DNA from 3 places in the Ruegeria profundi genome. Region 1 is predicted to be linked to each of the others. Evidence: riboswitches for the same ligand, from Rfam matches in the RefSeq annotation. Region 1 holds a riboswitch; each other region holds the start of a gene.
What was found. Region 1 has a riboswitch for cobalamin ahead of LCM21_RS07765 (metal ABC transporter solute-binding protein, Zn/Mn family). Riboswitches for the same ligand answer to the same signal wherever they lie in the genome.
Positions count from the first base shown of each region.

Region 1 (4,157 bases):
CCCCATGAGTGCCGCAAAAGCGAGCGGCAGCCAGTGGGTTGGATCACCAAAAAGTTCCATCGCGTCTTACTCCGCCGGTACCGCTTTGACGCCCCGGAGCGCCGAAGCAGCCTGAATTTGCTGCGACAGGCCGACTCTGGCCGCCTTACGGGCCAGGTAGAACAACACTCCGACATAAGCAGCCAGCAGCAGCGCATAAATCATCAGATATGCCGCCAAAGTTGTTCCCACCATCGGGGCGGGAACGTCCGCCACCGCCTGTTCCGTCGTCAACACGCCCTGCACAAGCCACGGCTGGCGACCAATTTCGGTCGTGTACCAACCCGCCAGAGTGGCAATCCACCCTGAAAAGGCCATCGGCACCAGCGCCACCTGCATCAGCTTTGGCACCCCACCCGGCCCGCGGCCCCGCCGCATGAACCAGAGCGCGGACCAACTGAGCAAAAGCATGGTAATGCCTGTGCCCACCATAACGCGGAATGACCAGAAAACAGGCGCAACCGGCGGATGAAGAACGGTGCCATCCTCGGACACGAAATCGTTCAGGCCCGGCACAACACCATCGGCCTTGTGCGTCAGGATGATCGAGGCAAGGTTCGGGATGCTGACCTCATGGTGGTTTTCCCGCGACTCCTCGTCCGGTAAAGCAAACAACACCAACGGGACGTTGGATTTGGTCTCCCAATTGCCTTCCATGGCTGCCACTTTCTGGGGCTGATACTCCAGTGTGTTCAGGCCGTGCAGGTCGCCCATGTAGATTTGCACAGGGATCAGCAGCGCGCCAAGCCACGCCGCGGTTTTAAACGTGGCACGCACGTCCGAACCACGGTCTCCGACCAGCCAGCGAAAAGCTGACAGGCCAAGGATCAAAAACGCCACTGTAAGGCCACTTGCCAACAGCATATGGGTCAAACGGTATGGCATCGAGGGGTTAAAAATGATCGCCCACCAATCTGTCGCAAAGGCCACGCCGTCGCGCATCTCAAACCCTGCGGGCGTGTGCATCCAGCTGTTCAGAACCAGAATCCAGAACGCAGACATGGTGGTACCGAACGCCACAAGAAAAGTTGCGGTCGTGTGCAGCCAGTTCGGCACCTTTGAAAAGCCAAACAGCATGATGCCAAGGAACACGGCCTCAAGGAAAAACGCGGTTAGAATTTCGTAGGCCAGCAACGGCCCTGCGATGTTTCCGACAGCCTCCATGAAGCCCGGCCAATTGGTGCCGAATTGGAAAGACATCGTAATTCCGGAAACGACACCCATCGCGAAGGACAAAGCGAAGACCTTGACCCAAAAACGATAGGCTTGCATCCACTTCTCATCCCCGGTTGCGTTGAAGCGCAGCTTGAAAAACAGCAGCACCCAACCCAAAGCGATCGTGATCGTCGGGAATAGAATATGAAACGATATATTCGCCCCAAATTGAATTCGGGACAGCAGTAATGTGTCCATCTCACACCTGTATGTGGTTCGTTTGGTAGACAGTTAGCGTTGGTTGTTGAGGGTAAAAGACACCCTGCGACAGCCCGTCATGCGGCACAGTATCCCATGCGAACTACGGCCCATTCATACCACTGCTATGAATGCGATTTTTCGAATTGATGGTGAAAATCCACCTCGTGTTGGGTTGCTCAGCTGACTGACCCGATTAACAGTGCGTCCGAGAACAGGCGGCCACCGATCTTGAGCGCCATTTCCTCCGAGATTTGCTGAACCAGGGCCGGGTCGATGATATTTTCTGCGAACAGTGCTGCCGAACCTTCAGCTTTCAGTTGAGTAATCAGGACTGCAACGTCTTGTGCCGAAGGCTCTGCCTGGGTATCGAGGCCGACGGGTGAAAGGAAGTTCATACCGTGGGCATCCGACAAGCCCCCAAACGTGTCATGCGCGGTCACACCACGCGCTGTCCGCAGGGTCGGGGATCAACTGACTTGCAAGTCAACGCTTTCCAAATCTTTCCGAGGTCTGTGCCCAGTGGACGATCTCGGGACGGTTTTCCGCCTACGGTTGCGGGGACAGCTTTGGATTTGGCCAGATGGCTGTACCGAATTCCATTCTTCTTGGCACGTCTCGCGCATGGAACCACCGCGCCTTATGCGCTTTAAATCACTCGGTCGGTCAGGGTTTTTCAACATGAGAAGCAGATTATACCGCTGGGACAGGGCAGTTGGCTTCTTTTTTGCGCGGCGTGAGGCTGAGTAGAGTGATTTTGGCCAGAACCGCTTGCGTCAGGCAGCCAGGCACGGGCTGGGCGTATTGGCACGGATTGCCGCAGTGGGCACCTTAGCCCCGTATCCCGTCCTCATAGCGTTTGCGTTCTGCGTCCGTAGCCTGGCGCCATTCGGCCCGCAACAGATCCATGCGACGTGGGATTGGCGTATCAAGAACTTCCGCTTCGACGATCCGCTCGGTCCGGAAGTAGCGAAAGCCCTCGCGCAGTTCGCACCACGCGGCAATAATCCGGCTGGTGTCTCGATAGCCCAGAAGAACTGGCCAGATCACCCGGCGCGAATGTCGACCTGTGAAATCTGTATAAACAAGAGAAATCTTCTTGCGGTGCCGAATGGCCCGGCGGATGGATGCAGCCCCAAGCGTCTCCTCCGGCTGGCCTACCGGAGCAACGCTGACCACTGGCTCTAGAAACGAGGTTCGGTATTTGGCTGGTGCAACGGTTTCCAACTTGGCGATCAGCTTTTCTGCGGCCACCGCCAGTTCGGGTTCCCCCCGTGTTTGGACCCACATGACCCCGAGCATGACCGCCTCGATCTCATCCGGTGTCAGCATCAGCGGCGGCATGTGGAAACCCGGCTCAAGGATGTAGCCGACACCGGCTTCACCGGTGATTGGCACACCCTGCGCGATCAGAGCGGCCATATCCCGGTAGACCGTACGCTTTGTGACACCCAATTCGGCCCCAATAGACTGGGCCGAGATTGGCGCCTTCGCGCGTCTCAGAATTTCGATGATTTCGAACAGCCTGTCACCGCGTCGCATAAGGGGTCCTTTCGACAACACCACCAATACTGACACTATGCTGACAACACGCTGTCAGCATAGGGGGTGTAGAGACACGACCGATGTCAATTAAGGAACCCCATCATGAGATCAGCCCTTTCGCTAGCCCTTGCCCTTTTCATTCCAATCGCAGGTGCCGCTCAAACCACAGATGGTGCAAATGACACGGCGATAACCGCCATGGGTGCCTATGTGCCAAGTGACAACGTGCAGCAGTCTAAGTCCTTCTACCGCAATCTGTTTAGCCGTGCGCCGACAATCGAACTGCCCGATTTTGTTGCTTTCGACATCGAAGGCGGTTGGTTCGTCATCGTATCTCGGGACCGGTACGCACCCGGGGCTGAGCCTGGGTCAGACGCGGTTCCCTATCTGCAAGCTGCCGATCTTGAAGTGCTTCAATCCCGCGTCGTGGCAACCGGTGCCGCAGCACCCGAAATAATCAAAGAGCCCGGTATCCACCTTCTCAAGATCACTGATCCCACCGGCCAATTGATCGAATTCTTCAAGCTGACCGGCAAGTGACGACAGCGAAAAACACAATCGGACACGCTTAAAAAAGGAAATTTACAATGCAAATGAACTACTGCGTTATCGGGACGAATGACATGGACGCTGCGACACGGTTCTACGACCGACTTTTCGATCGTTCCGGAATGAATCGCGTCTCGCCCAGTGAGAGGATGACGTATTGGTTGGGCGAAGGTTCTGCCTTTGCGGCCGCCATCCCTTTTGACAAGCAGCCCGCCACCAATGGCAACGGCACCATGGTCGGCTTTAGCGTGGGATCACCCGAGGAGGTCGAGAGGCTCTACACTCTTGCAATCGCGTTAGGCGGGACATGCGCGGGCGAGCCGAAACTGCGTGGCCCACGATTTTCAGCATATGTACGGGATCTGGACAGCAATAAGCTGTGCCTTTCGGATTAGCGTATTGAAACTCCGCTGGTCGGCTAGCAATCAGATTAAACGCGACCGAACGTCCGATTGCCGTCATCTTTGCATCTTCACAGTGGCCACAGAGTGCACGGCGCGCCCACGAAACGGAACAATGCGGCGTCATATCGCATCGTTTCACAGTGGTTTTTTGGTTCCTCGGACTACGTTCTTCCCGGACTGAACTGATAACTTTCAGGAAGAAAAACC
Region 1 is NZ_JAIUZS010000003.1:343,794-347,950, forward strand. Features, by position in the region: gene LCM21_RS07755 (cytochrome d ubiquinol oxidase subunit II) at 1-60, opposite strand, end outside; gene LCM21_RS07760 (cytochrome ubiquinol oxidase subunit I) at 67-1,452, opposite strand; gene LCM21_RS07765 (metal ABC transporter solute-binding protein, Zn/Mn family) at 1,632-1,895, opposite strand; cobalamin riboswitch at 1,923-2,052, opposite strand; gene LCM21_RS07770 (helix-turn-helix transcriptional regulator) at 2,284-2,994, opposite strand; gene LCM21_RS07775 (VOC family protein) at 3,100-3,537, shown strand; gene LCM21_RS07780 (VOC family protein) at 3,585-3,941, shown strand.

Region 2 (4,157 bases), on a different contig from region 1:
GACCCTCAAGTCATCGGAACCGATGATGAGGGTTTTTTGCTTATCCGATTGACGCTCTGACGGGTTGTGTTTCGCTAGAAGTTTGCCTATATCCCTGCGTGAGAGGTTGGCGCGGGCGAGCGCCTCGCCAACCTGGTCAGGTCCGGAAGGAAGCAGCCACAACGAGCCCCGCTTGGGTCGATGTCCAACCTCTCACTTCATCCTCGCCATTTCTCTGTGCGCGTCCGGCCTAGGCAATCAATCGCGGCCAGACTGCGGCGTTGCGACGGGCAAAAGCTCCGATATGTCCTACCTTGGGCAATCCAAGCTTAGCCGGAGACAATACATGCCGGCGCGCTTTGGGTCCGAAAAGACCGGCCAACCGCCAAACCGCCTTTGGCGGCACTACATCGTCATCGTCGAATGTAAAAAGATCCACGGATGTGTCTGGCGGCGCTTCGCGAGCGTCGGGCAGGGTCACCCCGATTTCGGGCAGATAGTTGCGCGGTGCGGTACTCCATCCGCGCCACTGCCAATACACTGACGCGGGCAAATCTGACCCGAAACCCAGCGCCTTGCCCGGTAAATAGCCCAGTGCTTTTACGGCCAATGGGGCATGACCGTACCAGAACAGCAAGGCAAGGCCGCGGTACGGCCACGGGTGATCCGACACTGTGACCAACCCGGAACAGACACAAATCATACGGTCAATCTGATCCAGATCGGATTGAATCGGCCCCAACATTCCACCGATGGAATGGCCAATGCTCCATTGCTGCGCATCGGGAAATCGCTTTCGCATTTCGGCGCGTGCTGCGGGCATATCTGTCAAAGCCCAGTCCGCCATCGTGGCCCGCGCCGCCTTTAGCGGACCGTTCCGCGAATGGCCAAAGTCGCTGTAATCATAGGTCAGGCAGGCCATGCCCTGCTCAGCAACCAGCCAGCGCGCAAAATGTTGGTAGTAGTCCCGAGGCACGCCGGTTGCCCCGTGAATGACGACGGCCGTTCGGGGCGTGTCTATCGGAAGATATAGCCGAGCCGACAATTCGGTTTCACCTGACGGAATCAGAAAATCTTCGGTCAGCACGGCTTGTTCGGTATCCAGCATCCTACCCTCTATCTGAACCAATCAGTTCACCGGATGTATCCGCATGGATTGCCGGGCCAAGTCAATCGGGTTTCAACATGACCCCACGTACCCTCACCAAACCAAGAGGTCGCTTGACTCAAGCCACACTGACCCGCTAGCGATGGGCTGATGGTTCTTGCCCCGGACCCCGGGGCGGGATGAAAAGGGAACACGGTGCGGTCCTGCCCGTGAAATCGGAACGGACCAAGGCCGAGACTGCCCCCGCAACTGTAAGCGGTGAGCAATGCCGAAACGCCACTGGCCGCAAGGTTGGGAAGGTCGGCAACGCGATGACCCGCAAGTCAGGAGACCTGCCATCGAAACAAAATCGAAACTCGGGCGGGGCGCCCGGACAGGTCATCAAGACGGTGTCACACCTGATCCATGCCCCGGTCCATGCGCGGAGGGCGCGGTATGATCTGGAAGACAAAGACACACCAATTCTCAGCAACCGTGTGTCAGAAAACCGGCAAACCCTGTCCGGCACTGGCGCAGATGGCGCGCTCGGTCGTGCGGGCGGTTGAGACCGCGGTCCCGGCGACGACCCCTGATTTTGAATTCGACGGCAACAGTGAGCTTTCCCATTGCCCGCAAGGCTGCGTCGCACGGTTCAGAGCGCAAAAAGACCTTATCCGTATTTATTGCGGGGCCACCGAAGATGCGCCTCTCGAAGTGCTGGAGACATTTGCGGACATGATGTTTGGCCCGGACACGGCCACGCGTCCGGCCGGAATGCTGACCACTCCGCCCTGCGCGATGCTGGAAGTCACGACCCTTGCGACAGACCCTGTCGTTACGATGGACCGGCAAATGGCGCTCTGACCTAGTGGCCTATCACGGGCCGGGCCGCCCATTGCATCTGGCTATCGGTTTCGACGGCGCATTTGCGCACAGCACGCAACCGTTTTAACGCGGTGTCCGGGCTCTCTCCGTGTTCGACCATGAGGCGCAGAACGATCATACCAGAGCGGCCGCAGCCTCCGCGGCAATGCACCAGCACCCGCCCCCCACAGGATAGGATACGCGACACTGTTGCGCCTATATCGGCCCAAGCCGTATCAATCGGCGGCGTCGGAGTGCCAAAATCTTCAATTGGCAAGTGCACCCACCTGACACCATTTGCACGCAGATCGTCCCCCAATCTGATCGCGCCTTCTTGCAGCATTTCATCCGTCGTAGTTACCGAGATCACAAGACCAGGCCGCCAATCGCGGATAGCAACGAAATCCCGTGCGTATCCATCGCCGCAGCCGGGCAGCGGCGACAAGGCAACAGTACCGTTTCCAACGTGAACTGGGTGGATGTCAAACCTGTGCACCGCGTCCCCTCTTTCATCTGTGCTTCTACGGTGCACAAACATTCTTGCAAACGAATTTTCATCCTAGGTGGCTGTGGACGCGGGGCGCGGGGGTCTCTACGCTGCGGTCCTGAACCGAATCCGACAGAGCAGACATGAACGACACGCCCAGCCCCGCCTATCAGGTTCTTGCCCGCAAATACCGCCCGGAAACTTTTGCTGACCTTGTGGGTCAGGACGCGATGGTGCGTACGCTGAAAAACGCGTTCGAGGCTGATCGGATCGCGCAAGCTTTTATCATGACCGGTATTCGCGGAACCGGAAAAACCACCACGGCGCGGATCATCGCCAAAGGCATGAACTGCATCGGTCCGGATGGTCAAGGCAAGCCGACAACCGAACCATGTGGTCAGTGCGAGCATTGCGTTGCCATCATGGAAGGCCGCCATGTCGACGTGATGGAAATGGACGCCGCCAGCCGAACTGGCGTGAACGATATTCGCGAGATCATCGACAGCGTCCGCTATCGCGCCGCCAGCGCACGCTACAAGATCTATATCATCGACGAAGTTCACATGCTTTCGACGAGTGCGTTCAACGCGCTGCTCAAAACGCTTGAGGAACCACCCGAGCATGTGAAGTTCATCTTCGCCACAACCGAAATTCGCAAGGTGCCAGTGACGGTCTTGTCGCGTTGCCAGCGATTTGATCTGCGCCGGATTGAGCCCGAAGACATGATCGGCCTGCTCAGCAAGATCGCGGCGGCCGAAAACGCTCAGATTGCGGATGACGCCCTGGCCCTTATTACGCGTGCTGCTGAAGGATCGGCGCGGGATGCAACCTCTTTGCTGGATCAGGCAATTTCACACGGGGCGGGTGAAACCAGTGCAGACCAGGTGCGCGCTATGCTGGGCCTGGCCGATCGTGGGCGCGTGCTGGACCTGATGGACATGATCTTGCGTGGTGATGCGGCGGCGGCGCTGACCGAATTGGGGGCGCAATATGCCGAAGGCGCAGATCCTCTGGCCGTGCTGCGCGATCTTGCGGAAATCACCCACTGGGTGTCCGTGGTTAAGATCACGCCGGACGCAGCGGAAGACCCGACAGTCTCACCGGACGAGCGCGCGCGCGGTCAACAAATGGCCGAGGCACTGCCAATGCGCGTCCTGACCCGGATGTGGCAGATGCTGCTGAAAGCGCTTGAAGAGGTCTCGGCTGCGCCAAACGCCATGATGGCGGCTGAGATGGCCGTGATCCGTCTGACCCATGTGGCTGACCTGCCCAGCCCCGAAGAACTGATCAAGCGCTTGCAGGATGCGCCACCTCCGCCGCCCAATGGTGGACCCGGCGGTGGAGCGGCTGCGCCGTCGCAACCTGCCGCGCACACTCGGACGCCGGTGGCATCGTCCTACACAAGCCCAATGCGCGGAGGGGCCGGCGCACCAAGCGCCGCTTTGGCGCAGGACGCGCAAACCGCACTGGCACGTTACCCGACCTTTGATCACGTGGTCGATCTGATCCGCGCCAACCGCGATGGCGTCCTGCTGGACGAGGTCAAACGCGCGTTGAGGCTGGTCGCCTACCAGCCCGGACGCATCGAATTCCAGCCGACCGAACGTGCCTCTCCGCAATTGGCGCAGCGTTTAGGGACAGCCCTGCAACGGTGGACAGGCAATCGCTGGGCGGTCACGGTCGTCAACGAAGGCGGTGGGGAGACGATCTACGAAAAGGAAAACGCGGCAGAGGAAGCGT
Region 2 is NZ_JAIUZS010000005.1:47,851-52,007, forward strand. Features, by position in the region: gene LCM21_RS12685 (bifunctional 2',3'-cyclic-nucleotide 2'-phosphodiesterase/3'-nucleotidase) at 1-60, shown strand, start outside; RNA gene ffs (signal recognition particle sRNA small type) at 100-198, shown strand; gene LCM21_RS12695 (alpha/beta hydrolase family protein) at 230-1,087, opposite strand; cobalamin riboswitch at 1,222-1,441, shown strand; gene LCM21_RS12700 (hypothetical protein) at 1,523-1,930, shown strand; gene LCM21_RS12705 (protein-tyrosine phosphatase family protein) at 1,932-2,426, opposite strand; gene LCM21_RS12710 (DNA polymerase III subunit gamma/tau) at 2,561-4,157, shown strand, end outside.
Region 2: another riboswitch for cobalamin. It lies ahead of LCM21_RS12700 (hypothetical protein); the one in region 1 lies ahead of LCM21_RS07765 (metal ABC transporter solute-binding protein, Zn/Mn family).

Region 3 (4,157 bases), on a different contig from region 1:
CAATCGCCGCGTGTGGGCAGGGTCATGCCATCGAACAGAGCCTTCACCCTGTCGCTTTCCGGCAACCAGTCACGATTGGTGTATTTGTCAAAGAAGATACCCGAGGCATAATCTGACTCCTCGAACCCCTTGAACGGCGCGCCCCGCTCTTGCGCCAGATCGCAGGAGGTACGGATCGCGTGATAGGCCACAGCGGCAAAGTAAACAGACGTAAATTCAATGCCTTCCGTACTGCCATAGTGGATATGTTCGCGCGCAAGAAACCCGTGCAGGTTCATCTGCCCCAGACCGATGGCATGGCTTTCGTCATTGCCCCGGCGGACCGAGGGAACCGAGTCGATCGCCGACATCTCGGACACCGCGGTCAGCGCCCGGATCGCGGCCCCAACGGTACGCCCTAGATCACCACCGTCCATCGCCCTGGCGATGTTCAGCGAACCGAGGTTGCAGGAAATATCCGTGCCCAGATGCGCATAGCTGAGGTCATCGTTAAATTCCGATGCCTCATTCACCTGCAAAATCTCGGAGCACAGGTTCGACATGTTGATCCGGCCCGCGATGGGGTTCATCCGGTTCACCGTGTCTTCGAACATCACGTAGGGGTAGCCGGATTCGAACTGAATCTCGGCAATAGTCTGGAAGAATTCGCGCGCATTAACCTTGGATTTGCGGATGCGCTTGTCATCGACCATCTCGTGATACTTCTCGGAGACCGAGATTTCCGAGAACGGAACACTATAGACCTTTTCCACATCATGCGGTGAGAACAGGTACATATCTGCGTTCTTCTTCGCCAACTCAAAGGTGATATCGGGGATCACTACGCCCAGAGACAGCGTTTTGATACGGATTTTCTCATCCGCGTTTTCGCGCTTGGTGTCGAGGAACCGCATGATGTCGGGGTGGTGGGCGTTCAGATAGACCGCCCCGGCACCTTGTCGGGCACCCAGCTGGTTGGCGTAGGAAAAGCTGTCCTCCAGCAATTTCATCACCGGGATCACGCCCGAGGATTGGTTTTCGATCCCTTTGATCGGCGCACCATGTTCGCGGATGTTGGTCAGCAGCAGCGCCACTCCGCCGCCGCGTTTTGACAGTTGCAGGGCTGAGTTGATGCCGCGCCCGATGCTTTCCATATTGTCCTCAAGCCGCAACAGGAAGCATGAAATCAACTCCCCGCGCGAGGCCTTGCCTGCATTCAGAAAGGTTGGGGTCGCGGGTTGGAACCGGCCATCCAAAATCTCTTCCATGAAGGACATGGCCAACGCCTCATCCCCACGGGCCAGTGCCAGTGCGGTCATCACAACACGGTCTTCGTAACGCTCTAAAAAACGCTGCCCGTCACGGGTCTTCAGCGTGTATGACGTGTAATATTTGAACGCGCCCAGAAAGGTCGGAAAGCGGAATTTCTTGGCATAGGCCGCATCCCAGATTTTGCGCATGAAATTCTTGGAATACTGATCCAGAACGGCTTCTTCATAATAACCTTCAGTGACAAGATACCCCAGCTTTTCGTCCAGCGAGTGAAAGAAAACAGTATTCTGGTTCACATGCTGCAGAAAATACTGCCGCGCGGCCATGCGGTCCGCATCGAACCGGATTTTCCCCTCACCGTCATAGAGGTTCAGCATCGCGTTCAGCGCGTGATAGTCCTGCTCGTTTAGGCTGCTGTCGAGCATAGGTGTCTCCCTAGTTTCTCAAGCCCTGCGCGCACGCGGGCGATGTCGGTTTCGGTGCCGGCCAGCTCAAAGGAATACAGCAGTGGCACGTTGCATTTCTGGGCGATGATGCGACCGGCGAGGGCATAGGTCGCACCGAAATTTCGGTTCCCGGCGCCGATAACCCCAGCGATCCTGGCGCGCCTGTCCGGATCGTTCAGGAACTGAATGACCTGTTTCGGCACAGCGCCGCGCCCTTCGCCATCGGCATAAGTAGGGCAGATCAGAACATACGGATACATGGGGCGTGGCATCTGGTCCATCTGCATCGGAATGCGCAAAGCAGGCAGGCCCAGTCGCGTGACAAAGCGATGGGTATTTCCCGAATTTGATGAAAAATAGACCAGCGCCGGGCTCGGCGCCGCCACGGATCAGGCCAGCTGAGCGATCATGTCAGGCCGAAACCCGGACCAGTGATCGTTTCCGGCGACAACAACAGGAGCTTGACGATATCCCAGCTCGGTCACGTGGGTCATGGCGCTGTCATCCTGCGTCAGGTCAACCACGTCATATGTAATACCTTTTGCATCCAGCGCGCGGGTGGTGGCGGTACATTGCACGCATGCGGGTTTTGAATACACGGTAATGCTCATCTGTCCTCTGTCCTTTTCGTCAAAAGCCGAGGACGCCATCGCGCAGACCTTCCCTGCGCACGCCCCCGAACCCTCCGTTCGTGGTTATCGTTCTTGCTTGCGGCAGGTCTCCTGGCTCGCGGATCAACGTTCAGGCTGGCCTTCCCAAAAACACCGTTTCAGTGGCGTGTTCAGCCGAACTTTCCGCTTACAGTTGCGGGGGCAGCGCCGGAATTTCACCGGTTTCCCTCTTAGTTTTCGACCGGAATCGAAATCACCGAAGCAACTCCATATTGGGTATGGAAGTAAGGTGTTGTCAATATGTAGTATGCACTTCGTGTTAATTTCTTCGTTGGAGTCGGAGTATCAGACACGCCGCAGCCCCGCATTTCCCACAATCCAGAGTGCCATCTTTAAAAACCATTCACACGCTGGACAAGCCAGAAAAGCGACACACACCCGATGGCGTAGCCAGTGATCGACCTTGCAATGGAATCCGAACCTGATGGAACAGGGCGTATCACATGGCGCCATAGGAATAGCCCAAGTGAAAGGCTCGTAACAAAAACAAGCTGGCCCGCTTCGACCCCCAAATTAAAGGCCACAAGAGCGGTCGGAATATCCCCGGGAGGCAGGCCAATCTCGGTCAGGGCGCCGGCAAAGCCAAGCCCGTGCAAAAGGCCGAAACAAAAGCAGACAATCCAGGGAAATTGCTCGGACAACCTGACTTCGCCGTCTTTATGTTTGAGGATTTCCAGCGCCATAAACACGATTGAAAGGGCGATCACGGCCTCGACCGGGGCGGACGGAACGTGCAACACACCAAGCGTGGCCAGCGCCAGCGTAATCGAATGCGCCACGGTAAAAGCTGTCACAGCCCCGATCAAGCGCCATGGATCACGCACCAGAACAAACAGGGCGAAAACGAACAGGAGGTGGTCCAAACCTTCCAGGATATGCTCGAAGCCAAGCCAGAAGTAACTTACGAAAACGGATGAGGTGGATGCATCTTCTGGCAGGTTCAGAACAGTCGTCTCAGGCGTAAATCGCAATGTTGCAGCCGTGGCGTCCAGGGGTTGATACCGCAACAAAACGTCGTTGCGCTGCCGTTCCAGGCCCTGAATAGTCACAGCCTGACCGGCGATTTGGGTGTTGCACGCGGCGATCCACGAAGAAACCCAAGCGGCTGTGTCGAAAAAGGGCTGCGGGCCCTGCGCCGGAGTGCAGGACGAAGGCAGAATGGCGTCGATCTGCATCGGTTGCCCATTTACATCTGGTATGCGCCAAAACACCTGCCATGAACCGGGCGCAAGCTGTTTCAGGTCCAGATATCCGGGGTCAAGGGCATGCGCATGGCCGGTTTTAGGCAGGCAGACCAGCCATATCGTCAGCATCAAACCAAGCAGCCCCTTCATTCCTGAGGGTCCGGTGTTTGAATGCGGTATTGCGCGGCAAGGCTTTCATACTGCGCCTCAGCCAGTTCCTGCGCTGTGTCGCGGCGCCATGCAGCCAAAACTTCTTCTCGAATCTCATTCAAAGGCGGCAGGACTTGTGGCCGTGTTTCGGTAATCCTGACAAGGTGCTGCCCATAACCAGATTGGATCGGACCAACCCACTCGCGCGGCTCCAACATAAACAGCGTGTTTGAAAATCCCTGACCGAACGTGCCATCGATGGCACTTGAAGCTGACAGTGGTAAAGAGCTTGGCATCAAAGATCTCAGGCCGATCTCAGGCCAATCCTCACCTGCTTGCAGTTCGGAAAATGCCCTGTCGATCTCATCCGATACTGGTTGAGCGCCAAGAAAAATCTGATCGAATGCAATCTGCGCCGGCACCGTAAACCGCGCGGCATTTTCCGCGAGATATGT
Region 3 is NZ_JAIUZS010000009.1:156,367-160,523, reverse strand. Features, by position in the region: gene nrdE (class 1b ribonucleoside-diphosphate reductase subunit alpha) at 1-1,676, opposite strand, end outside; gene nrdI (class Ib ribonucleoside-diphosphate reductase assembly flavoprotein NrdI) at 1,658-2,062, opposite strand; gene nrdH (glutaredoxin-like protein NrdH) at 2,087-2,308, opposite strand; cobalamin riboswitch at 2,392-2,584, opposite strand; gene LCM21_RS18760 (HupE/UreJ family protein) at 2,701-3,702, opposite strand; gene LCM21_RS18755 (peptidyl-prolyl cis-trans isomerase) at 3,699-4,157, opposite strand, start outside.
Region 3: another riboswitch for cobalamin. It lies ahead of nrdH (glutaredoxin-like protein NrdH); the one in region 1 lies ahead of LCM21_RS07765 (metal ABC transporter solute-binding protein, Zn/Mn family).